Regions from separate parts of the Aerococcus sp. L_32 genome, predicted to be linked through region 1. Evidence: riboswitches for the same ligand, from Rfam matches in the RefSeq annotation. Region 1 holds a riboswitch; the other holds the start of a gene.
The links. A riboswitch is a leader RNA that binds a small molecule or an ion and turns the genes downstream of it on or off. The one in region 1 is predicted to bind magnesium.
Positions count from the first base shown of each region.

Region 2: linked by a shared signal. The riboswitch ahead of mgtA (magnesium-translocating P-type ATPase) and the one ahead of mgtA (magnesium-translocating P-type ATPase) in region 1 are both predicted to bind magnesium.

Region 1 covers NZ_JBOEQF010000003.1:24,366-27,800, reverse strand. Annotated here, with positions in the region: gene gatB (Asp-tRNA(Asn)/Glu-tRNA(Gln) amidotransferase subunit GatB) at 1-264, shown strand, start outside; M-box (ykoK) riboswitch at 825-991, shown strand; gene mgtA (magnesium-translocating P-type ATPase) at 1,270-3,435, shown strand, end outside.
Region 2 covers NZ_JBOEQF010000023.1:11,179-14,613, reverse strand. Annotated here, with positions in the region: gene mgtA (magnesium-translocating P-type ATPase) at 1-1,558, opposite strand, end outside; M-box (ykoK) riboswitch at 1,837-2,004, opposite strand; gene gatB (Asp-tRNA(Asn)/Glu-tRNA(Gln) amidotransferase subunit GatB) at 2,498-3,435, opposite strand, start outside.

The DNA.
Region 1 (3,435 bases):
GTATTCAAAGTCTTAGCAGATAAAGGTGGTTCCGCTAAAGAGGTTGTTGAAGCTGAGGGATTAGTACAATTATCTGATCCAGCACAATTGTTACCATTAATTACTGAAATTCTTGATAACAACCAACAATCAATTGACGACTATAAAGCTGGTAAGAAGAAAGCGACTGGTTTCTTAGTTGGCCAAATTATGAAAGCTACTAAGGGTCAAGCGAACCCACAAGTTGTTAATCAATTATTAACAGAAGAATTAGATAAACGCTAATTTTGAACAAAAATAAAACATGTCTGGTCTACCAAATTGGTGGATCGGACATGTTTTTATTGTTTTTACTATGTTTGAATGAGTTTAAAAGCCTTCGGCTTGCACTTACCTATCATAGCCTTAGATGCAGTGGGACCGGAATTAGCCAAGGTCTAATTCCTTGCCTGACGATTCAGAGAGTAAGGCATAAATGCCAACTCTCTGATATGGGTCAGTTATCCTTTTTCACTGTTAAGGCATGCTAGGTAGTTTCAGCCTTGGCCGTACTTCTATATATCAATTTCTCGAGTAATTCGATTTGTGGATAAAACTATTAATACTGACTATGTTAACCAAAGCATATATAAATCTGTCCAATAGTGGATTAGACTAGCTGCGATTAATATGAAAATATTGGCTATTTTTTCTTGTCCATGAATGCATTGATTAAGTGAATCAAGGTAAAAAATCGTAAAATTAAGTAGTAAATATAAGCTAAGAGTGGCTCGATGCAATCCAAGTTTTCTCTATGGCTTGACAAGTGTAGTTAAAGTTTGTATGCTTATAGGTGTTGAAAAGAGAATATGATTTGTTAGGCAGAGGCTCCTATACAAACACAGGCTACTGCCCAGAAACGTCCAGAGACGCCAATGGGTATAACAGGATCATCCGATAGAAGGAATTTCTAACGTAGCTAACAGTAATGTTTACGTTGTATAGTGCTAAAACTCCACGAAAAGATCAAATAACAAAAACAGGTATATGCCTATTTTTGTTGTGGATATTTAGAGAAGGCTCTCGCTAATTTTAGTGGGGGCTTTTTATATTGCGACAAATCTTCATTTTAACAAGTATAAAATGAGGAGGTATTTTTATGGTAAAAAGGTGTATCATTTCTTAGTTGTTTTTATCATTCATTCAATGGTTAAAGACTTTCTTTGTATCCTTTCCAGAACGTTAGGTGGCTGATTACAGTCTAGACTAATGTGAGGAAGTAGCATGGTATGAAAGAAAGGGTTGAATACAATGATGAATAACAGAGATAAATTAGGTTACTTTGAACTAGCTAGTAAACCTATTTTAGAAATAAAAGAAATGTTTCAAGTAAAAGCAGACGGTTTTAAAGAAGAAGAAGCAAGTCAGATTAGAGCTGAATATGGCGATAATGAAATCGATTATGGTACAGAGAAAAGTTTATGGCGCTATATCTTTGAGGCTTATTTTACGCCATTTACACTCGTTTTATTAAGCTTAGCTTTGATTTCATTTTTAACAGACTATGTATTTGTAGAGGCTGCTGAACGGGAAATTTTAGGTCCAATTATTATAGTGGTGTTAATTATCTTAAGTGGTACCATGTCATTGATTCAAACTATCCGTTCAAATCAATCTGTAGAAGCGTTAGAATCTATGGTTGAGGTGACATCGGCAGTTAATCGGGAAGGTCAGTACCAAGAAATTAGAACGGAAGATATCGTAATCGGTGACTTAGTTCGGTTAAAAGCTGGAGATATGATTCCAGCAGATATACGCTTACTAAACAGTAAAGATTTATTCGTATCTCAGACTTCATTAACGGGTGAAAGTCATCCAGTTGAGAAACGCGCATTGGATGAAATAGCGGAAGCAACTAGTGAAACAGATTACGCTACCCTAGTATTTACTGGAAGTGAAGTAGTGAGCGGTGTCGGTGAAGGTGTGGTAGTAAGAACCGGGAATAATACATTATTCGGTGGTATTGCGGATGCCTTTGCCAATGAACCTATCAAAACAAGTTTTGATGAAGGTATTGAAAAGACGTCACTATTATTAATTCGCTTTATGGGTTTGATGGCAGTGATTGTTATTCTGATTAATGGTTTAACAAAAGGTGATTGGTTACAAGCTTTACTATTTGGTATTTCCATAGCGGTAGGTTTAACGCCTGAAATGTTACCAATGATTGTGACAACAAACCTAGTCAAGGGCGCTAAAGATATGAAAAAAGAGGGTACGATTGTACGAAACCTTCAAGGTATTCAAAACTTTGGTGCGATTGACGTATTAGTGACAGATAAAACGGGTACCTTAACACAAGATAATATTGTGCTTCAACACCATCTAAATATTGATGGAAAAGAAAGCAATCGAGTGTTACGTCATGCTTACCTAAATAGCTATTATCAAACTGGATTAGGTAACCTTATGGATAAAGCGATTATTCAAGCAGGTGAAGAAGAATTAGCGTGTGAAAAATTAGCTTATACAAAAGTAGATGAAATTCCCTTTGACTTCGAACGTAGAAGATTAAGTGTAGTAGTTGAAGATCAAGCGGGTAAAACGCAAATGATTACCAAGGGTGCTATCGAAGAAATGTTAGCTGTATCATCTTACGTGGACTATGCGGGTGACATACTTGAGTTGACAAACCAAGTGCGAGAAAAAGTATTAGCTCAAGTTGCCAAATTAAATAGCCAAGGATTACGTGTACTAGGCGTTGCCCAAAAAACAAACCCTAGCCCAGTAGATGCTTTCTCAGTAAAAGATGAAAGTGAAATGGTACTTATTGGGTATTTAGCGTTCCTAAATCCACCAAAACCATCTACTAAGGCAGCAATTAAAGCCTTAAATGAGCATGCGGTTAATGTGAAAATCATGACAGGGGATAATGAATTAGTGACGGTATCTGTAGCTGAGCAAGTAGGTATTCCTACAGATCACATTATTTCAGGGGATCAATTAGTGGATAAAACAGATAAAGAGCTAGGTGAAATTGCTGAAAAACACTGCTTATTTGTAAAATTAAATCCAACACAAAAATCAACTTTAGTGACGATTCTAAGAGAAAATGGTCATGTGGTAGGCTTCCTAGGTGATGGGATTAATGATTCACCGGCACTAAGAGCAGCTGATGTGGGCATTTCTGTGGATAATGCAGTGGATATTGCTAAAGAGTCAGCAGATATCATCTTGCTAGAAAAAGACTTAATGATTCTTGAAAAAGGAATTCTAGCAGGACGAAAAGTATTTGGGAATACCATGAAGTATATCAAAGCGACTACTTCATCTAACTTTGGGAATGTATTCTCAGTACTGATTGCGAGTATCTTCTTACCATTCTTACCAATGCTACCTATCCAATTGCTATTCTTAGGCTTAATTTATGAAATTGCGTCAATGTCATTACCATGGGACGATATGGATAAGGAATAT
Region 2 (3,435 bases), on a different contig from region 1:
TCGATGGTTTTGGTGGATCTAGGAAGGCTAAATACCCAATAAGCACCATTTCACTTTCATCTTTTACTGAGAAAGCATCTACAGGACTAGGGTTTGTTTTTTGGGCAACGCCTAATACACGTAATCCTTGACTATTTAATTTGGCAACTTGTGCTAATACTTCTTCCCGTGCTTGGTCTGTTAACTCAAGTATTTCCCCCGCATAGTCCACGTAAGATGATACAGCCAACATTTCTTCGATCGCACCCTTAGTGATCATTTGCGTTTTACCCGCTTGGTCTCCAACCACTACACTCAGTCTTCTACGCTCGAAGTCAAAAGGAATTTCATCTACTTTTGTATAAGCGAGTTTTTCACATGCTATTTCATCTTCACCTGCTTGAATAATCGCTTTATCCATAAGGTTACCTAAACCAGTTTGATAATAGCTATTTAAATAAGCATGGCGTAATACACGTTCGCTTTCTTCCCCATCAATATTTAGATGGTGTTGGAGCACAATATTATCTTGTGTTAAGGTACCCGTTTTATCTGTCACTAATACGTCAATAGCACCAAAGTTTTGAATACCTTGGAGGTTCCGGACAATCGTTCCCTCTTTTTTCATATCTTTAGCACCCTTGACTAGGTTTGTTGTCACAATCATTGGTAACATTTCAGGCGTTAAACCGACTGCAATGGAAATACCAAATAGTAAAGCTTGTAACCAATCACCTTTTGTTAAACCATTAATCAGAATAACAATCACTGCCATCAAACCCATAAAGCGAATTAATAATAGTGACGTCTTTTCAATACCCTCATCAAAACTTGTTTTAATAGGTTCATTGGCAAAGGCATCCGCAATACCACCGAATAATGTATTATTCCCGGTTCTTACTACCACACCTTCACCGACACCGCTCACTACTTCACTTCCAGTAAATACTAGGGTAGCATAATCTGTTTCAGTAGTAGGTTCCTCTATTTCATCCAGTGCGCGTTTCTCAACAGGGTGACTTTCACCTGTTAATGAAGTCTGAGATACGAATAAATCTTTACTGTTTAGTAAACGAATATCCGCTGGAATCATATCCCCAGCTTTTAACCCAACTAAGTCACCGATTACGATATCTTCAGTTCTAATTTCTTGGTACTGACCTTCCCTCTTAACTGCCGATGTCACTTCGACCATAGATTCTAATGCTTCTACAGATTGATTTGAACGGATAGTTTGAATCAAAGACATGGTACCACTTAAGATAATTAACACCACAATAATAATTGGTCCTATAATTTCCCGTTCAGCAGCTTCCACAAATACATAATCTGTTAAAAATGAAATCAAAGCTAAACTTAATAATACGAGTGTAAATGGCGTGAAATAAGCCTCAAAGATATAGCGCCATAAACTTTTCTCTGTACCATAATCTATTTCATTATCGCCGTATTCATTTCTAATTTGATTTGCTTCGTTTTCTTTAAAACCGTCTGCTTTTACTTTAAATACTTCTTTTATTTCTAAAATAGGTTTACTAGCTAGTTCAAAGTAACCTAATTTATCTCTGTTATTCATCATTGTATTCAATCCTTTCTTTCACACGATGCTACTTCCTCACATTAGTCTAAACTGTAATCAGCCACCTAATGTTCTGGAAAGGATGCAAAGAAAGTCTTTAACCATTGAATGAATGATAAAAACAACTAAGAAATGATACACCTTTTTACCATAAAAATACCTCCTCATTTTATACTTGTTAAAATGAAGATTTGTCGCAATATAAAAAGCCCCCACTAAAATTAGCGAGAGCCTACTCTAAATATCCACAACAAAAATGGGTATACACCTATTTTTGTTACTTGATCTTTTCGTGGAGTTTTAGCACTATACAACGTAAACATTCCTGTTAGCTACGTTAGAAATTCCTTCTATTCGGATGATCCTGTTATACCCATTGGCGTCTCTGGACGTTTCTGGGCAGTAGCCTGTGTTTGTATAGGAGCCTCTGCCTAACAAATCATATTCTCTTTTCAACACCTATAAGCATACGAACATTAACGGTCATTGTCAAGTCATAGAGAAAGCTTGAATTTGTATCAAGCCTTTGTTAGCTTATATTTACTAGTTAATTTTACGAATTGTTCTACCTGAACCTACCCAGTCAAACCCCTGCACTTGCTAGGAAAAATAGCCAATATTTACTTTTTAACCGTAATTAGCTTTACTCCAATTTTAGGCAATTATATATCTTAAGCATCCCAATTTATATTACTATCCGGATTAAAAAATAGTAGATTTTAAAGTTGGTCATTAAATTATTCAGGTATGTGAGATACGTTTGCAAGATTGAGCCTAGAACTACCTAGCATGCCTTAACAGTTAAAAAGGGTAACTGACCATATCAGAGTATTTGAGAGTAAGTGTAAACAAGAGACTTTGCGATTCATTTACTAACAATAAAAAACATGTCCGATTCACCGACTTGGTGGACCAGACATGTTTTAACTTTGTTCAAAATTAGCGTTTATCTAATTCTTCTGTTAATAATTGATTAACAACTTGTGGGTTCGCTTGACCTTTCGTTGCTTTCATAATTTGACCAACTAAGAAACCAGTCGCTTTCTTCTTACCAGCTTTATAGTCGTCAATTGATTGTTGGTTGTTATCAAGGATTTCAGTAATCAATGGTAATAATTGTGCTGGATCAGACAATTGAACTAACCCTTCAGCTTCAACAACCTCTTTAGCAGAACCGCCTTTATCCGCCAATAATTTGAATACTTTTTTCGCTTGTTTGCTTGAGATAGTACCATCTTCAATCAAGGCAATCATTTCAGCTAATGATTCGGGTGTTAAACCAATTTGGTCTAAGTCTTTTTCATTATCATTCATGTAAGCATTCACTTCACCCATTAACCAGTTAGAAGCTTGTTTCGGATCAGCGCCAGCTTTCACTGTAGCATCAAAGAAATCAGACATTTCTAAGGTTTGTGTTAAGATTTGAGCGTCATATTCAGGTAATTCGTAAGTATCTACATAACGTTTACGACGATCAGCCGGCATTTCTGGTAGGGTGGCTTGAATTTCTTCTAACCAAGCGTCAGCTACTGTAAATGGCGGTAGGTCTGGTTCTGGGAAGTAACGGTAATCCGCAGCCCCTTCTTTTACACGCATTAATTGTGTTTTACCAGTGCTTTCATCATAACGACGAGTCGCTTGTTCAATCACGCCACCAGCATTTAAAACTTGTGCTTGGCGTTTTTCTTCGTAAGCAAGACCTTTACGAACATAGTTGAATGAGTTTAAGTTTTTCAATTCGTTTTTGGTACCAAATTCTTTTTGACCGTAAGGACGTAAAGAAATGTTGGCGTCACAACGCATTGACCCTTCTTCCATTTTTACATCAGAAACGCCTGTGAAACGGATGATTTCACGGATTTTTTCTAAGTATGCAT